3 regions of the Pseudomonas sp. R151218B TE3479 genome follow, and region 1 is predicted to be linked to each of the others. Evidence: riboswitches for the same ligand, from Rfam matches in the RefSeq annotation. Region 1 holds a riboswitch; each other region holds the start of a gene.
What was found. A riboswitch is a leader RNA that binds a small molecule or an ion and turns the genes downstream of it on or off. The one in region 1 is predicted to bind cobalamin.
Positions count from the first base shown of each region.

Region 2: linked by a shared signal. The riboswitch ahead of cobW (cobalamin biosynthesis protein CobW) and the one ahead of cobO (cob(I)yrinic acid a,c-diamide adenosyltransferase) in region 1 are both predicted to bind cobalamin.
Region 3: linked by a shared signal. The riboswitch ahead of AB7M32_RS28460 (ABC transporter substrate-binding protein) and the one ahead of cobO (cob(I)yrinic acid a,c-diamide adenosyltransferase) in region 1 are both predicted to bind cobalamin.

Region 1 is NZ_JBRJHV010000001.1:5,912,674-5,919,017, forward strand. Features, by position in the region: gene cobD (threonine-phosphate decarboxylase CobD) at 1-273, opposite strand, end outside; gene cbiB (adenosylcobinamide-phosphate synthase CbiB) at 266-1,174, opposite strand; gene bluB (5,6-dimethylbenzimidazole synthase) at 1,171-1,821, opposite strand; gene AB7M32_RS25735 (cobyrinate a,c-diamide synthase) at 1,818-3,200, opposite strand; gene cobO (cob(I)yrinic acid a,c-diamide adenosyltransferase) at 3,206-3,817, opposite strand; cobalamin riboswitch at 3,899-4,110, opposite strand; gene AB7M32_RS25745 (hypothetical protein) at 4,264-4,848, shown strand; gene AB7M32_RS25750 (PQQ-dependent sugar dehydrogenase) at 5,026-6,336, shown strand.
Region 2 is NZ_JBRJHV010000001.1:3,446,024-3,452,367, reverse strand. Features, by position in the region: gene cobN (cobaltochelatase subunit CobN) at 1-889, opposite strand, end outside; gene cobW (cobalamin biosynthesis protein CobW) at 893-1,957, opposite strand; cobalamin riboswitch at 2,056-2,269, opposite strand; cobalamin riboswitch at 2,448-2,670, shown strand; gene AB7M32_RS15400 (CbtB domain-containing protein) at 2,772-2,960, shown strand; gene AB7M32_RS15395 (CbtA family protein) at 2,972-3,667, shown strand; gene AB7M32_RS15390 (cobalamin biosynthesis protein) at 3,664-4,068, shown strand; gene cobM (precorrin-4 C(11)-methyltransferase) at 4,146-4,892, shown strand; gene nfuA (Fe-S biogenesis protein NfuA) at 5,199-5,783, opposite strand; gene AB7M32_RS15375 (fatty acid cis/trans isomerase) at 5,899-6,344, opposite strand, start outside.
Region 3 is NZ_JBRJHV010000001.1:6,493,247-6,499,590, forward strand. Features, by position in the region: gene AB7M32_RS28440 (calcium-binding protein) at 1-1,349, opposite strand, end outside; partial or broken gene AB7M32_RS28445 (nucleoid-structuring protein H-NS) at 1,672-1,758, shown strand; gene AB7M32_RS28450 (hypothetical protein) at 2,431-3,018, opposite strand; gene AB7M32_RS28455 (DUF3592 domain-containing protein) at 3,023-3,466, opposite strand; cobalamin riboswitch at 3,611-3,804, shown strand; gene AB7M32_RS28460 (ABC transporter substrate-binding protein) at 3,945-4,958, shown strand; gene AB7M32_RS28465 (FecCD family ABC transporter permease) at 4,955-5,971, shown strand; gene AB7M32_RS28470 (ABC transporter ATP-binding protein) at 5,968-6,344, shown strand, end outside.

The DNA of each region.
Region 1 (6,344 bases):
GACGCCGACCTTGCCGCTGCGACGCAGGCGCGGCAACAGCTGGATGGCCATCTGCGAACCGGCCACCGGCAGCACATTCAACGCACCGTAGTAATCGCAGGCGGCCTGCTCCAAGCCATCATCGGTTTCCGGCAGGCGCGCCCAAGCCCGCAGGGGAATCGCCGGAACGTCGAACGGCCAAGGCGCGAGGCCGCTGGACAAGTCGAGCCAATCGGCTTCGGCAATGCCGTATTGCCGGGCTGCGTTGCGCAAGCGCCCGCCGTGCTCAAGCATAGAACTCAGCTCCCAGGCAGAGAATCAGCAACCACAACCATACCCCGCGCTGGACCAATTGCCAGCCGCGATCAATGGAGTCGGCACTCGCCGGCACGCCTTCGCCCAAGGGCGGACGTTGGTGCAGTTCGCCGTGGTAAACCGCCGCCCCGCCCAGCTCGACACCCAGCGCTCCGGCCCCGGCGGCCATCACCGGCCCGGCGTTGGGGCTGTCCCAGGTCGGGCCCTGGGTGCGCCAGCACTTGAGTGCCAGGCGGGTTTTGCCGAGCAGCGCGTAGGTCAACGCCACCAGGCGCGCCGGAAGGTAGTTGAGCACATCGTCGATCTTGGCCGCCGCCCAGCCGAAGCGCTCGAAGCGTTCGTTGCGATAGCCCCACATGGCGTCGAGGGTATTGCTCAGGCGGTACAGCACCACACCTGGCGCGCCAGCCACGGCGAACCAGAACAGCGCGGCGAACACCGCGTCGCTGCCGTTCTCCAGCACAGACTCGGTGGCGGCGCGGGCCACGGCGGTTTCATCCAGTTCAGCCGTCTCGCGACTGACCAGGTAGCCGACGCGCTGGCGCGCCTGCTCCAGATCACCGCTGCGCAATGCCCGCGCCACCGGCTCGACATGCTCGCCGAGGCTGCGCAGACCGAGGGCACAGTACAACGCCAGGATCTCCACCAACCAGCCCACCATCGGCGCCCAGGACAGCGCCGTGGCGAGCAAGGTCAATGGCACCACGGCGATCACCCAAGCCGTCACCCCGTGGCTGCGCCAGCCACGTCCGCCTGAGTTGAAACGTTGTTCGATGCGATCGGCAAAGCCACCGAACGCCACCAACGGATGCCAGCGCCGGGGCTCGCCCAACAGCGCATCCAGCGCCACCGCGGCAGCACTGAGCAACGCCACGCTCATGGACTCACTCCCCAACGGTTTTCATACAGCAGTTCATTGAGCGGACGCGGTTGCGCCCAACCTTCCAGGGCGAGCATCGGCGCCGGGTAAAACCCCTCCACCGGGCCCAGGCAAAGGATCGCCAGCGGCTTGGCCCCGGCGGGCAGGCCCAGCAGGTCGGCCAGGGCCTGAGGTTCGAACAATGACACCCAGCCCATCCCCAGCCCCTCGGCGCGGGAGGCCAGCCACAGGTTCTGGATGGCGCAGGACAGCGAGGCCAGGTCCATTTCCGGCAAGGTCCGACGACCGAAGATATGCCGCTCGCGATCCTCCATCAATGCCGCCACCAGCACTTCGGCACAATCGTCGATGCCTTCGACCTTGAGCGTCATGAACTCATCGCTGCGCTCGCCCAGGGCCTGCGCGGTGCGAATGCGTTCCTGCTCCACCAGTTGGCGGATCTGCCCACGCAAGGCGCGGTCGCTGATGCGGATGAATCGCCACGGCTGCATCAGGCCGACGCTCGGGGCCTGGTGCGCGGCTTCCAGCAGACGGCGCAGCAACGCCGGTTCGACCGTGCCGCCGCTGAAGTGGCGCATGTCACGGCGTTCAGCGATGGCGCGGTAGATGGCGTCGCGTTCGGTCTGGGAGAAAGCGTTGTCGGTCATGGCCTCTTCGCGAGCAAGCCCGCTCCCACAGGGTTCAGGTGATCAAATGTGGAAGCGGGCTTGCTCGCGAAGGCGGCCTCAAGGTCAGGCGCAAACAACGCGGCGATCGCCGGCGGATTCGACGGGAAATAAAAGTGTACATAGGAAGCCGTCATCCGCCCCTGCCGGAAAACCGCCTCCGCCCCTCGCCCACCATTGGGGCTATGGCCACGGGCAATCGGTTCAACCTCGGTGCTGGTCAGGGAATGATGGTAGGTGTGCCCACGCAGGTTGCCTTCCGGCAAATCCACCGACTGCAGCGCCAGGGCCGCCAGGCGCTTTTGCATCTGCGCATCGCCGGCCAGCAAACCCAGCAGTTCGGCGCGCACGCCGTCGACATCGGTCAATGAATCGAGCAGGTACAACATGCCGCCGCATTCGGCGAGTAACGGTTTGCCGGCTGCGTGGTGGGCACGGATCGCGGCCAGCATCGACGTATTCCGGGCCAGCGCAACGTGGTGCAGCTCCGGATAACCGCCAGGCAGATAAAGACTGTCCGCCTCGGGCAGTTCGGTGTCATGGATCGGTGAAAAAAAGCTCAACTGCGCACCCATGGCCCGCAGCAGATCAAGGCTTGCGCCATAGGTGAAGGCGAACGCTTCGTCACGGGCCACGGCGATGCGCACACCGTCGAGCCACGGCGGCGGATTGATCACCTCGGGTGCGGCGAATTCGACCGCTGGCGGCAGCGCCACTTCGCAACTACCGGCCAAGGCATCGGCCGCCGCGTCGAGGCGCAGGTCGAGATCGTTCAATTCACTGGCCTGGACCAACCCGAGATGACGGCTTGGCAATTCGATGCCGGTTTCCCGGGACAGCGCGCCGTACCAACGCAGGCCTTCGGTCAGGCTGCCTTCGAGCAATTGCGCGTGACGCAAGGTGCCGACCCGGTTCGCCAAGACCCCGGCGAATGGCAGGTCCGGTTGATAACGGGCCAGGCCCAGGGCCAAGGCGCCGAAGGTCTGGGCCATGGCCGTGCCGTCGATCACCGCCAGCACCGGTACGCCAAAATGCCTCGCCAGATCGGCGCTGGACGGGGTGCCGTCGAACAGCCCCATCACCCCTTCGATCAGGATCAGGTCCGCTTCGGCGGCGGCTTCCCACAACAGCCGGCGACTTTCCTGCTCGCCGACCATCCACATGTCCAATTGATAAACCGGCGCACCACTGGCCCGCTCGAGGATCATCGGGTCCAAAAAGTCCGGGCCGCACTTGAAGACGCGCACCTTGCGCCCCTGGTTGCGATGCAAGCGGGCCAGCGCCGCGGTGACGGTGGTCTTGCCTTGCCCCGAGGCCGGCGCTGCGATCAATACTGCCGGACAATGGCGGGGCACGGCCACATCGCTCACAGTTCGACGCCTTTCTGCGCCTTGATACCCGCCTGGAACGCGTGCTTGATCATGCCCATTTCCGTCACGGTGTCGGCCAGCTCGATCATCTCCGGCTTGGCGCCGCGACCGGTCACCACCACATGCTGCATCGGTGGACGCGCCTGCAGATCGCTGAGCACCTGATCGAGGTCGAGGTAACCGTGCTTGAGGGCGATATTCAATTCGTCGAGCACCACCAGGCCGATGGATGGATCGCTGAGCAACTGACGCGATACGGCCCAGGCGGCTTCGGCGGCGGCGATGTCGCGCTGGCGGTCCTGGGTTTCCCAGGTGAAACCTTCGCCCATGACATGAAAACGCACCTGCTCCGGGAAGCGGCGGAAAAACAGCTCTTCACCGGTGCTGTTGCGCCCCTTGATGAACTGCACCACACCGCATTGCAGGCCATGGCCCATGGACCGTGCCAGCATGCCGAACGCCGAGCTGCTCTTGCCCTTGCCGTTACCGGTCAGCACCAACAGCAAGCCGCATTCATTCGGCGAGTTGGCGATGCGCTCGTCGATCACGGCTTTCTTGCGCTGCATGCGCGCCAGGTGGCGTTCGTCGCGATCAGGGGTGTCGGTCATGGGGAGCTCTCCGTTGGGATTGGATAACGGCGGGCGGGGCACAAAAAAAGACGGCAACAAGCCTGGCATCGCCCACCGTGATGCCGTTGGATGAATCAGGCCGGTCTCCGGGCTCATGAGCGGCGTGACGCCTGGCTGCGCGCCTTCCCATGTCATGCGACACAGTGGCTTAGGCACAGCGTTGACTCATTTACCGTTGCGGGGGCAGCGCCGGGCTCGTATGCACTCACCGGCTTCCCTGTTTCACTCTGTCGGCCAAGCGGCCACAGAGCACCTGAAACAAGCGGCGAAGGTTAGAGGGTTGGGGGTGGAGCGTCAATTAAAGCCGCCTGTCGAGGCGCTCATTGGCGCCGATCAATTAAATGACGCCAATCTTGTGTGATTCTGCGACAAGTGATATCAAAGCGACATTACGACCCGATATCACAAGAACAAGAGGGCAAAACATGCAAGGCATGCTCATCAGCAATCCAAAACTGGAGTTCCTGCGCCCGGTGCTGGAACGTTGGTTTGATTGTATCGACCGCTACAACGCGGTTCGCGGCGATAACGACACCCCCTATTGGTTCGATGAACGAGCCAATCTCAGCTTGCTGTCGGCCGCCGCCTGGATGGCCGAGATGGTCACGCTGCAGAACGCGCCGACCCGCAAGCAGAATGAGGAAGGCGAACGCAACGTCAGCGCCGATCTGTTCATCGCCAGCACCGAGGAGCGTGCCTTCATCCAGGCCACCCAACGCTGGCCCAAGGTCAACAACCTGAACCTGACCCAACCACTGTCGGAAGCCACCAGCGATGCCAAGCGCATCAGCTACGCCAGCGACCTGAAACTGGGCTGCCTGTTCGTCTCGCCGCAAAAAGCCCAGCAAAGCGCCACGCCCGAAGAGCTGCAGGACATGATCGACGACTTGCAGAAGGAAAACACCTGCGCCGTGGCCTGGTACTTCCCATACGCCTATCGCAAGTTGCGCAACGAGGCCGGCCAATACCATCCAGGCATTGCCGTGCTGTTCAAACAGGCCCATGGCTGACTCATTACTGTGGGAGCGAGCTTGCTCGCGATAGCGGCGCACCTGGCAACATCAGTCTTGACTGTCATGCCGCCATCGCGAGCAAGCTCGCTCCCACAAGGTTTTGCGCGCAGTTTGAACCATCCGTGCGTCTGCGCTTCTCTATGAATAACCTCATGCATTCATAGGGAAGTCAGCATGCTCAAGCCACCTCATCTCCTGATCGTCGCCCTCGCCGCCGGACTTGCCGCCTGTGGCGAGTCGTCCACCCTGCAGGTTTCCGATGGCACCGGTCCCGCGCCGAAACTGCCTGAACCGAACAAGACGCTGGTCCCCACCGTTAACATCGCCGAAGCCATTGGCTGGCCACAAGGTGCCAAGCCGACCCCGGCCCAGGGGTTGCAAGTGGCCGCGTTCGCCGAAGGACTGGATCATCCGCGCTGGCTTTACGTGCTACCCAATGGCGATGTGCTGGTGGCCGAAACCAACGCCCCACCCAAACCGGACGATTCCAAGGGCATCCGTGGCTGGGTGATGAAAAAGGTCATGGGCCGCGCCGGTGCCGGCGTGCCCAGCCCCAACCGCATCACGCTATTACGCGATGCCAACCACGATGGCATTGCCGAAACTCGTACGGTGTTCCTGGAAAACCTCAATTCGCCGTTCGGCATGACCCTGGTGGGCAATGACCTGTACGTGGCCGACACCGACCGACTGATCCGCTTCCCGTACAAGGACGGTGACACACAGATCAAGGCGCAGCCGACCAAGGTCATCGACCTGCCGGGCGGCACCCTCAACCATCACTGGACAAAGAACGTGATCGCCAGCCGTGACGGCAGCAAGCTGTACGTCACCACCGGTTCGAACAGCAACGTCGCGGAAAATGGCATGGAGGCCGAAGAAGGTCGCGCCGCCATCTGGGAAGTGGACCGTGCCAGCGGCAATCACCGGATCTTCGCCTCAGGCCTGCGCAACCCCAACGGCCTGGCCTGGGAACCCCGTAGCGGGGCCCTGTGGACGGCGGTGAACGAACGAGACGAGATCGGTAGCGACCTGGTGCCGGACTACATCACCTCGGTCAAGGACGGCGCGTTCTATGGCTGGCCCTACAGCTACTACGGGCAGCACGTCGATGCCCGGGTCCAACCACAGAACCCGGCCCTGGTGGCCAAGGCCATCGCCCCCGACTACGCCGTCGGCCCCCACACCGCCTCACTGGGTCTGACCTTCGCCGAAGGCAGCACCTTGCCTGCACCGTTTACCGAAGGGGCTTTCGTCGGTCAGCACGGCTCCTGGAACCGTAAGCCCCACAGTGGCTATAAAGTGATTTTCGTACCGTTCAACGGCGGCAAACCCGTGGGGCAACCGGTGGATGTACTGACCGGCTTCCTGAATGCCGACGAAAAAGCCCAGGGCCGCCCAGTAGGCGTGGTGATCGACAAGCAGGGTGGTTTGTTGGTGGCTGATGATGTGGGGAACAAGATTTGGCGGGTGTCGGGTCAATAGTACCGGTC
Region 2 (6,344 bases), 2.5 Mb from region 1:
CGTTGTCCTGGGCGCAAATGGCCTGGATCACCGGGATATTGCGGCGAAACGGCCGCAAGTGCGGGGCTTCAGGGCTGGACTGGGCGAAGCCGGTGGTATTGAGGATCACCCCGGCCTCTACCTCATCCAGCCAGTCTTCGACCAAGGCCAGGCAACCAGGCTCCTTGAGGCTCGCCACGGCAATGGGCAACGGGTTGAGCCCCGCCGCTTGCAGGCGCTGGCAAAACACGTCGATGAACGCAGTGTTCGCCGCTTGCAAGTGGGAACGATAAAACAGCACCGCCGCCACCGGTTGCCCGGCGTTCCACTGGGTTTGCCAATCGCCGAGGCTGGCGCTGGTTTTTTCCGGGTGATAGATCGCCGTGCGCGGCAGGGTCTGCGGCTCGGCCCACGGATAATCGCGGCCGAACCATTGACTGCCGAGGTTGTGAAACAGGTCCAGGGCATTGCCCAGGCCGCCCTGGCGCAAGAACTGCCAGAGCCGGTCGCGGTCTTCGAAGGCCACGTTGCTCAGGTCGCTGAGTTCCGGGTCCGGACGATCATCCCCCGGCACCAGGATCAGCTTCACACCGCGCCCGGCCAGTTCCATCAGGCGCTCGATGCCGTAGCGCCAATAGCCAATGCCGCCGTGCAGCGACAGCAGGATAACCTTGGCGTGGCGCAGCACATCTTCGAAATACAGATCCACCGAGGCGTGGTTCTGCACCTGCATCGGGTTGGCGAGGCGAAACTCGGGATAATCCCCCGGCAACTGCTTCGCCGCTTCGGCCAGCAGCGCCAGGCTGGAGTCGCCGCTGCACAGGATCACCAGCTCGGCGGGGGTTTGCCCCAGGTCGGCTATGTTGTCATCCGACACGAAACCGCCGGGCTGAGTCCTGAGCAGGTGCATGGCTTAGGCGCTGAGAGCGGCGCGCAACTGCGCTTCAAGCAGCGACGCATCGAGCGCCTGGCCGATCAGCACCAGGCGGGTCACCCGCGCTTCATCGGCACCCCACTGGCGGTCGAAATGCTTGTCGAATCGCGTGCCAACGCCTTGGATCAGCAGGCGCATCGGTTTGTTCGGGATCGCCGCGAAACCCTTGACCCGCAGTACACCGTGCTGGACCACCAGTTGCGTCAGCGCGTCCAGCAACAGGCTTTCGTCGGCTTGGGGCAGCTCGATGGAGATGGAATCGAAGGCGTCATGATCGTGGTCGTCATCGTCGCCATCGTGGTGATGGTCGTGATGGCTATGGCGGCCGTCGATGTGCTCTTCGGAACCGGCGCCCAGGCCGATCAACACGTCCAGCGGCAGGCGACCGCTGCTGGCTTCAATGACCTTGACCGCCGGTGGCAGCTCTTCGGCGACTTCCAGGCGAACCTTGGCCAGGTCTTCAGGGCTGATCAGGTCGGCTTTGTTGAGGATCACCAGGTCGGCGCTGGCCAATTGGTCGGCGAACAGTTCGTGCAGCGGCGATTCGTGATCCAGGTTCGGATCGAGTTTGCGCTGGGCATCGACCTGGTCCGGGAAAGCGGCGAAGGTGCCGGCGGCCACGGCCGGGCTGTCGACCACGGTGATCACCGCATCGACCGTGCAGGCGCTGCGGATTTCCGGCCATTGGAAAGCCTGGACCAGCGGCTTGGGCAAGGCCAGGCCGGAGGTTTCGATGAGGATATGGTCGAGGTCGCCACGCCGGGCCACCAGCTCGCGCATCACCGGGAAGAACTCTTCCTGCACCGTGCAGCACAGGCAGCCGTTGGCCAGTTCGTAGACGCGGCCGTTGGCCTCTTCTTCGGTGCAACCGATGGAACACTGCTTGAGGATCTCGCCGTCGATACCCAGCTCGCCAAACTCGTTGACGATCACGGCAATGCGCCGGCCTTGGGCGTTGTCAAGCATGTGCCGCAGCAAGGTGGTTTTACCCGAACCGAGGAAGCCGGTGACGATGGTGACGGGGAGTTTGGCCAGTGTTTTCATCGGATGCCCTTTGGCAAGGTGGCGGGCAAACCGGACGACAACCGCGGGCACAGGTGTGCACGGAAGATTTCGCCACCGGATCACCCCGCCCGGTTGTAGTGAGAATCTGTCTCGAGGCAGGTCTCCTGGCTGACGGCGGGCCAGTCTTCCGACTGGCGATGGCTGCGCCTTCCCGTGCGCCCTGGATAAAGGGCATGCACAGTGGCCTTGCAGAAACCTCACCGTTCACAGTTGCGGGGGCAGCCGCGGCTTGGACCGCGTTCCCTTCTTAGCTTCGGCGCAGACCGAAGAACCTCGAAGGCGCAAGGCTACGCAGGGTGTGGGGGCGGGTCAATCTCCACAAGGAAGTTCTGCGGTGTCCTTACCACCGCCATCGCGAGCAAGCTCGCTCCCACATTGGATCCCGCAGCCCTCTGTGGGAGCGAGCTTGCTCGCGATGGGCTGCGCAGCGGCCCCCTGTGCATTGACGACTCCGCCCCACCCATGCTCTCCTGTGCGCCTAGTTACGGGTGCCCTTCACAGGGTGAAACGGGAAACCGGTGAATCGTGTGCTTTACTCCAAAGCCACGTCAGTCCGGTGCTGCCCCCGCAACGGTAAGCGAGCGAAGCGTCTGAACCACTGTGTCCCCGGACATGGGAAGGTGACGCTTGCAGGCAAGGCTCAGCCCCTGCCCCTCGCGAGCCCGGAGACCGGCCCATGACTCAAGCATCAACAAACCCGCGGTGGGCGGGCGCTGTTCGAACCTTGGCGGTCTTTCGCCCGGGGTCTCATTGCGCTCGCATCCCCCATGGAACAAAAACAGAGGGAAGCGCCATGTCGACCATCAGCAGCACCGCCCGCACCGCCAGCAGCACCACCACCCTGAGCCAACGCCTGAGCGCCGCGATCCTGGCTTCGATCCTGGGCGCGGGGCTGGTCTATTTCGCCGGTTTCTCCCACATCGAAGCGGTGCACAACGCCGCCCACGATACCCGCCACAGCGCCGCCTTCCCGTGCCATTGAGAACTGACGACATGATCAAGCGTATCGCGCAGACCGCCGGCTTCAGTGGCTTGCTGGCCGCCCTGCTGCTGACCCTGTTGCAGAGTTTCTGGGTATCGCCGCTGATTCTCCAGGCGGAAACCTTCGAGAAGGCCCCGGCGACCGAGGTCCATGAGCACACCGATGGTGTGGCCCACACCCATGATGCCGAGGCCTGGGAACCGGAAGACGGCTGGCAGCGCGTGCTGTCCACCACCGGCGGTAACCTGGTGGTCGCCGTGGGTTTTGCCCTGATGCTGGCGGGCCTGTACACCTTGCGCGCACCGACTCGCACCTCCCAGGGTCTGCTCTGGGGCCTGGCCGGTTATGCCACTTTCGTCCTGGCACCCACCCTCGGCCTCCCCCCGGAATTGCCCGGCACCGCAGCGGCCGACCTGGCCCAGCGGCAGATGTGGTGGATCGGCACCGCGGCGTCGACGGCGGTGGGCATTGCCCTGATCGCCTTCGGTCGGCATTGGCTGCTCAAGCTACTGGGCGTGGCGACGTTGCTGGTGCCCCACGTCATCGGTGCACCGCAGCCCGAAGTCCACTCGATGCTGGCGCCCGAAGCGCTGGAAAGCCAGTTCAAGATCGCCTCGCAGGTGACCAACATCGCCTTCTGGCTGGCCCTGGGCCTGATCAGCGCCTGGTTGTTTCGCCGTGACGGTCAAGCCCACCACGACGCATGAACACTGGGGCGATGCTGGTGGTCGGCCTCGGTTGCCAGCGCGGTTGCCCGGCCAACACGCTGCGGGCCTTGCTCGAACAGACGTTGTCGGCCCACGGCATCACACTTCACCAGGTACGGGCCCTGGCCAGTATCGACCTCAAGCGTGACGAGCCCGGGCTGCTGGAACTGGCCGGGCAACTGGCCCTGCCGCTGACCTGCTTCAGTGCCGAACAGCTGGCCGGTTACGAGCGGCGGCTCAGTCATCGTTCCGAGATCGCCTTCGAGCGAACCGGTTGCTACGGCATCGCCGAAAGCGCCGCCCTGGCCTTGGCCGACCAATTGGGCACGACGCCCGCAACGCTGCTGATTCCCCGCCAGAGAGGCCCCAGGAGCACGCTGGCATTGGCGGTTGTGGCGTAAACCCCGATAATCGCCGTCCAGGATCATGAGCGATCTTCATCTGGGCGACGCTCACCCACCTTCCACAGGAGCCGGTCATGACCGTGTACTTCATCGGCGCCGGCCCCGGCGACCCGGACCTCATCACGGTCAAAGGCCAGCGACTGATCCGCCAGTGCGCGGTGATCATCTACGCCGGCTCGCTGGTGCCGACCGCCGTCCTCGAAGGCCATTGTGCCGAACAGGTGATCAACAGCGCCGAGCTGCATCTGGAACAGATCATCGAATTGATCAGCAGCGCCCATCTCAAGGGCCAAGACGTGGCCCGGGTGCACTCCGGCGACCCGAGCCTGTACGGCGCCATCGGCGAACAGATTCGTTGCCTGCGGGAACTGGACATCCCTTTCGAAATCATCCCGGGCGTGACCGCAACCTCAGCCTGCGCCGCCCTGCTGGGTGCCGAACTGACCTTGCCGGACATCTCCCAGAGCCTGATCCTCACCCGTTATGCTGATAAATCCCCGATGCCCGCTGGGGAGGAACTGGGCAACCTGGCACAGCATGGGGCGACCATGGCGATTCACCTGGGGGTCAATCACCTGGAAAAAATCGTCGACGAGCTGCTGCCCCATTACGGCGCGGATTGCCCGATTGCGGTGATCCACCGGGCGACGTGGCCGGATCAGGATTGGGTGATGGGGACGCTGGCAGATATTGCCGAGAAGGTGCAGGCCAAGGGTTTCCGCCGAACGGCGCTGATCCTGGTGGGAAGGGTGCTGGGCAATGATGTGTTCAGCGCATCGTCGCTGTACCGCGCCGGGCATGCGCATCTCTATCGGCCCTGACACAATCGGCAGAGCCAACCTGGGAACCCCTGTGGGAGCGAGCTTGCTCTCGATAACGACGGCACATTCAACATCATCGCAGGCTGCACCACCGCTATCGCGAACAAGCTCGCTCCCACAGGGGCGGTGGGCACAGGCTGACGACTGAAACTAGTGTGGCGAGGGAGCTTGCTCCCGCTGGACCGCGAAGCGGTCCCCAGGCAACTCATGCGCCCATCACGAAGAGCGCATCGGTTGCCTTGCGATTGCTTCGCAATCGAGCGGGAGCAAGCTCCCTCGCCACACACTCTCCGCAGCGAACACCTATCAGTAGTAGGCGTTTTCTTTCTGCGTATGGTCGGTCACATCGCGCACACCCTTGAGCTCTGGAATGCGCTCGAGCAAGGTGCGCTCGATGCCTTCCTTCAAGGTCACGTCAGCCTGGCCGCAGCCCTGGCAGCCGCCGCCGAACTGGAGCACGGCGATGCCGTCTTCCACCACGTCGATCAGCGAAACCTGGCCGCCGTGGCTGGCCAGCCCCGGGTTGATCTCGGTTTGCAGGTAGTAGTTGATGCGCTCGTTGACCGGGCTGTCGGCGTTGACCATCGGCACCTTGGCGTTCGGTGCCTTGATGGTCAGTTGGCCGCCCATGCGGTCGGTGGCGTAGTCGACGACCGCATCATCCAGGAAGGCTTCGCTGAACGAGTCGATGTACGCAGTGAAGCTCTTGAGCCCCAACGCGGTGTCTTCGGGTTTTTCTTCTCCCGGCTTGCAGTAGGCAATGCACGTCTCTGCGTACTGGGTGCCGGGCTGGGTGATAAAGATGCGGATCCCGATCCCCGGGGTGTTCTGCTTGGACAGCAGGTCGGCCAGGTAATCGTGGGCGGCATCGGTAATGGTAATGGCGGTCATGGAAACTCCTCGCAGGCTTGCCGGCAGTTTACGCCAATCATCGCGCCGGACAAAGTCCTAGTATTTTTGTCAGGAAAGCGTCCGACGGCACGGGGTTTGCCGCCGGACAAGCCGATCAGAGGTTCTGGTAGCGATTCATGTCCAGCACACCGCTTTCCACGGGCTCCGTTTCCTGGATGTACTGGCTCAGGTCATGGAAGTAATACCAGAACTGCGGGTGACTGCGGCGAATCCCCCAGCGCTCGACAATCCGCTCGAACGCCGGCCCATCCTGGGCGCCTTGCATGGCCTCGACGAATGCCGGCACTTGCCCGGCCGGAATGTTGAACATGAAGTTCGGATAGCTGCTGAGCACGCCCGGGTAGACCGTCAGCGTGTCCAGCCCCGGCTGGTAGCGCCGCTCCTCACCCAACAGGAACGCGACGTTGCTGTGGGCACGGTTGCGCAGCAGGCTGTAGATCTCTCGGTAACCGCTGGCGGTTTCTATGCGCAACAGGGTCGCTTCCGGCAGTTGATCGATCACCTTGAGCCCCGCCGCTGGGCGCGACACCAGCCGACTGA
Region 3 (6,344 bases), 580 kb from region 1:
CCGGTGAAGCCCAGGGCAATCAGGTCGATGCGGTCCTCAGCGGCGTCGAAGTCCTGGACCCGGTCGCTGTTGTTTTGCGTTGCCGTGCGGAAACTGTCGTTCAGTTCGGTAAAACGCAAGATGTCAGCGCCAGCGCCACCTTGCAGAAAGTCGCGTCCGCCGTTGCCTTGGAGTACATCGTCACCCGCCAAGCCGTGGATGATTTCGGCAGCATCGGTCCCCTGCAAGATTTCTTCACCGGCATATCCGTCCACATGGAGCTTGCCGTCCTGGCTGCCGAAACGGCTATCCACACTGCCATCCGCGTTCAAGCGGATGACGCTGAAGTCCCCATTGCTCGTGCCGGCAGCCAGGATCTTGCCATCGCCCTGTACCGTCAGAGCCACAGGCGTGTCGGCCTCGAAGGTCACCGTGCCATTGGAGCCAAAGCCGGTATCAAAGGAGCCGTCAGCGTTAAGCCGCGCTACAGTCGCCAAGGTGCTGCCTTCGCCATGCCCCATCACGATGATCTTGCCATCAGCCTGTACGGTGACCACTGAATCTTCGCCAAACCCCATGGCGCTGCTCAAGTAGAGGACTCCGCCATCACCGAAATGGGTATCTGGCTGGCCGTCGGAGTTGAAGCGCTGCAAGGCGTACGTCGGATCGCCCCCAGCAACGGCATTGTATGCAGCCCCGACTACAACGCCTCCATCTGCCTGCACCGCAGTAGAAATCCCGCCGTTGTAGTAGGCATCTTCGGGAATGTCGACGGTCAGCACGCCATGGTTGCCAAAGCCATCGACGAACGTGCCGTCATTGCCAATCCTGGTCACTGTGGCCTGGTCAAACCCGCGGGCGCTGACCTGGAATGTGCCATCGGTATTGGCCGTCAGGTCGATGTCCTTGAAGTCATGGCTGATGTCGACCGTAATAGCGCCGTTTTGGCCGAAGGTGGCATCGCGTGTTCCGTCGCTGTTGAAGCGCTCCACCTGTACGCCGGTGTCCAGCGCTATGGCGATAAGCACCTTGCCATCGGACTGTACCGCCGTCAGCTCGTAGCGCGACGCCGGGGCTATGGCGGCAGGGATGCTGTCGACGCCACCCTCATGGAAGCTGGTGTCCAGGCTACCGTCCGCGTTCAGGCGGATAACGGAATGGTTCTGTTCGTAGCCGTAGCTCTCCTCGCCCGGCGCCCCGGGGTATCCCCATGCCAGGTACTCGGTATAGCCTCCGACCAGTATCTTGCCGTCCGGCTGGATAATGATGCTCTGGTTATCATCGAATTGGCCGGTGAGGTCGACCTGGACAGTGCCCGGGCCAGTTCTCACGGTATGGGTATTTGCCATCGCGCTGTCAGTGGTTGCCATGGGTTAATCCTTTAACGGGTGCTGGACCCGTCACTCTAGTAGAGCAATAAGGATTCGCACGCCGCCCCCTCGTTGGCACCAGCAGAGTCCGACCGGTGGTTTGTTGTAGGCGCTTGGCTTCGCTGATTCTTCTCAGGATTTAGGTTTGGGTGTATATCCGTTTCTGCGGTAACGGCCGCTGGCGGTTCCGCCCTTACGGCGGGTCACTTTCGAAAAGCGCGAAAGTAACCAAAGCGCTCTTGCCCCACCACTCGGTGCCTCGCCTAGGCTCGGCATGCCCGAACGTAGGCATTGCTCCGTGGGCCGCCGCGAAGGGCCATCCGTGGCCCAGCGCGGCTACCTCGGCATCCATGCCGAGGTGCCCACTGCGCAATACCTACGTTCGGCCAGCGTGGTTAATGGGGCGCCGAGATCGAGATCAAGATCTAAAGCAAAGCAAAGCAAAGCAAAGCAAGAACGGGGGCACATCCGGCATCTTTGTAGCTGAACTACCGCTATCGCGAGCAAGCTCGCTCCCACATGGATTCGCCAGGTGTTCACAGCATCTGCACACAACACAAAAAACCTGTGGGAGCGAGCTTGCTCGCGATGAGGCCAGCCCCTTCAACATCTTCATCGACAGTGACATCGCCTTCGCGAGCAAGCCCGCTCCCACAGGAGAAGCGCGGTCCCCATCAAGAACCAGGTCGGCTATAAGGCCGCCTCGCGGTGGACGTTGATCTCGGCGCCCCGTTAACCACGCTGGCCGAACGCAGGCATTGTGGAGTGGGCATCCCGGCATGGATGCCGGGATAGCCGCGCTGGGCCATGGATGGCCCTTCGCGGCGGGCCCACGGAGCAATGCCGGAGAGAGGGCATGCCGAGCCTAGGCGAGGCACCGAGTGGTGGGGCTAAAGCGTTTTGCTTACTTTTGCGCTTCTCAAAAGTGAGCCGCCGTAAGGGCGGAACCATAAGTAGCCGTTACCGCAGAAACGGATATACACACAAACCCAAAAATCCAAGACAAGCCCCAAAAAAACAGCGCTTTCCCCTCAGGAAGAAGCACAGTTTTTTCTAATCGGCACCGTGGCCTCGCCCCAGGCTAGAACAGATAGCCTATGTAAACCGCGACGCCACCACCGGCCTGCAGGCCAGCGTTCATGCCGGCCATGACCACCGCCCCCTTGGCCGACTTCGCCAACCGCTGGTTGACCAAGGTAGAAGCGATGAGCGAAGTCGCCGGGTTGGAACTCAGTGCCATCGACAACGCCAGCAACTTGGGATCAAGCCCGAACAACAGCGCCGTGGCCGAACCACCGATTCCCAGGCCCACCCCGACTTCGGTGTACATGCAAGGCCCGGTGATGTCGTCACTGGTCAGGTCGCGACTGACCAACGCGTCGCTGACAAACACCTTGCCGGTGCTGGGAAAAGCCTCAGCTGCCCCCGCCCCACCAACACTCTTACCCTTGATCTGGATGTTGATCTTGCCGAAACGCGGCAGCCGCGCGCCAAATCCGGCACCTACCCCGACGCCGCCGTAGCGGTAGCTGACGTCCTCGCCCTGGGGCGAACGCAGGATGATCGAACCGCCGCTGCCCGCCACCATGACCACGGTCAGGCCGCCACCGCTAGCGGTCTGATACTGCCAGCGACTTTCATTGACCGGGATCGGGATGTTGTAGCTCATACGTTTAAAGTCCTTTATGTGAATGAACCGCACCGCGACCGCGCTGACGGATAGCTTTTGCCAGACCGACAAGCGTGAACACCAGACCGATAAGACCCAGGCCCCCGGAAGTGCCCCACAGCGCGCCCGAGTCATCAACGATGGCGCTGTTGGCCGGCTGCTCGGGCAGGTAATGCACCCGCACCGGCTGACCCTGCTGATAGCCGAAGATGAAGCCGCCCTGGGGGTAGGAGATTTTTTCACCACTGCTCGTGGTGAAGGCGATCTCAGGATGCGAACCACCGGCATTCAAGTGGCTGACGATGCCATCGGCGGTCTGTGCGCGGTCGAGAAACTCGCGTCGCTCAAGCATGAGATTGATGGCAATGCTCAACAGGCCGATACCAATCAGGGCAAACAGCAGGCCCAGCAATATCTTCCCGATGTGTGATGGGGTGTCGTTAGCCATGGCTTGTCTCAGTGTTCGTCCATGAAGAGGGCGATCAGAATAGCAAGAAGCGGCGCTATGCCGCACCTCCCGAAAATCATTCCCGCAATCGCACGACGCCAGGAGATGACCCTCAGTGGCGAGTGGTGATAAACACCCTGATCGACTACCATGCCGATCGCCGGTTCCCCCACGGGACTAATAGGGAATCCGAGATGCTCGCATGGCATCAAACGGAACTGCCCCCGCAACTGTAGGTGCTGAGCCTGCTCCTCAATGGCCACTGGGATTGCCCCGGGAAGGCTGGAGCCAGGCGATGACGCATCAGTCAGGAGACCTGCCGGCCAAGTCAATCACTAACCGGCGGGGTGTCCGGGAAGGGCATCCTTGCGTTGCGCGTCACTGGGCCGATCGGCACTTCAGTGCTTCAGCGGCAGCGTTCGATGATGTGTTTTCCAGTCCGTCCCTGCTCCGTGTACGGTCAACTGGAGTTTGCATCATGCTGCTGCCGCGCCTTGCCCCCCTCGTCATTGCCCTGGGTCTGCCGAGCCTCGCCCACGCGGCCCCGACTCACTATCCCCTGACCCTCGAGAATTGCGGCAGCACGCTGACCTTTGAGCAGTCCCCCAGTCGCGCCGTGACCATCGGCCAGGCCGGCACTGAAATGCTCTATGCCATGGGGTTGAGCGACAAAGTGGTCGGCACTTCGCTCTGGTTCAACGATGTGCCGGTGAAATACCAGGCGCAGAACGACAAGATCGAACGCCTGGCCGATAACGAGCCGAGCTTCGAGGCGGTGATCGGCAAACGCCCGCAACTGGTGGTGGCGGAACTGGAGTGGACGGTCGGCCCCCAAGGCGTGGTCGGTACCCGCGAGCAGTTTCACGAACTGAAGATCCCCACCTACCTGATGCCCTCCGACTGCGAGGCCAAGGATAATCTGGTCGGTGCGGATGGCACGCGACTGGAGGCGTTTCGCATCGACAGTATCTACAAGAGCATCAGCCAGCTGGCTGAGATCTTCGACGTACAAGAGCGTGGCCAGCAGTTGAACGCCCAACTCAAGGCCAGCCTGGCGAAGTCTATCGCCACGGTGCAGGCCAAGGATCTGAAGCAGACGAGCGCGCTGTTCTGGTTCTCCAGCGCCAGCCTGGATATCGATCCCTATGTGGCTGGGCACAAAGGCGTTCCAGACTTCATGCTCAGTACCCTGGGCGTGCGCAACGTGATCGAGTCCGACGAGGAATGGCCGACCGTCGGCTGGGAAACCATCGCCAAGGCCAATCCGACCTTCCTGGTCATTGCCCGCATGGACCGCCGACGCTTTCCGGCTGATGACCATGAAAAGAAGCTGCAATTTCTGCGCAGTGACCCGGTGACCCGCAATATGGACGCGGTGAAAAACAACCGCATCATCATTCTCGACGCCATGGCCATGCAAGCCAGCATCAGAATGTTCGGCGGCCTGGAAACCCTGGCGACGGCCATCAGCGGCTACGACCTGCCGAAATGACTTCGACGCTGATTCGAACGTTGCTGGCGTTGATGACGCTGCTCCTGGCAGTGATTGTCGGTGTGGCCATCGGTGAAACGAGTATTGAACCGAATGTGGTGTTCCAGGTGCTGGCCAACAAACTGTGGGCCGCAGGTTATGCCCTCGACCCGATAGACGAAGGCATCGTCTGGAACTACCGGCTGACCCGTGCGCTGGTGGCGGCGGCCTGCGGTGCGGGCCTGGCGACCTGCGGGGTGATCTTGCAATCGCTGTTGCGTAACCCGTTGGCCGATCCTTACCTGCTCGGCATCTCCGCCGGCGCCTCGACAGGCGCGGTACTGGTGGCGCTACTGGGCATTGGGGCGGGGCTGATTTCGTTGTCGGTCGGGGCCTTTATCGGGGCCGTTGCCGCGTTCGCCTTGGTCGTTTTGCTGGCCCGTGCCAGCCGCTCACCCGCTGGCACCGGGCAGATCATCCTGGCCGGCATTGCCGGCTCGCAGTTGTTCAATGCGCTCACCGCGTTTCTGATTACCAAGTCCGCCAGCTCCGAACAAGCTCGCGGCATCATGTTCTGGTTGCTGGGAAATCTCAGTGGGGTGCGTTGGCCGTCGGTGTGGCTGTCGGTGCCCGTGGCATTGATCGGTCTCGCGGTGTGCCTGTGGCATCGGCGGGCGCTGGACGCCTTTACCTTTGGCGCCGACTCGGCCGCCTCCCTTGGCATTCCGGTACGCCGGGTGCAATTTCTGCTGATCAGTTGCGCGGCGCTGGTAACAGCGGTGATGGTATCGATTGTGGGCTCCATCGGTTTTGTCGGGTTGGTCATTCCCCATGCCGTGCGTTTGTTGCTGGGCACCCGGCATGCGCGCCTGTTGCCGGCGAGTGCGCTGGGTGGCGCGGTGTTTCTGATCGCCGCCGACGTCTTCTCTCGAACGCTGATCAAAGGCCAAGTGATCCCGGTCGGCGTTATCACGGCACTGGTGGGCGCTCCGGTGTTCGCGTTGATCCTGATCGGTCGGAGCAATGCCCGATGAATGCCGTCAGCTCTGTTATCGGCGACTCCGTGCTGAGTTGTTCCGGCCTCGGGTTCCAAGTGCGCGACGCCGAGTTGTTGCACGATATCCACCTGGACATCCGCCGGGGCGAAACCCTGGGCCTCGTCGGGCCCAACGGTTCGGGAAAATCCACACTGCTCAAACTGCTGGCGGGCGTGCGCGCCCCCAGCCGGGGCGACATTCGCCTCAACAACCAGCCCCTCAAGACGCTGGCACGGCGAACCGTGGCGCAGACCCTGGCCGTGGTTGAGCAACAGGCCGACACACTGGATGCGATCAGCGTGTTCGATGCCGTTGCCTTGGGTCGAACGCCGTGGCTGTCAGCCTTGAGTCCGTGGTCACACGAAGACGC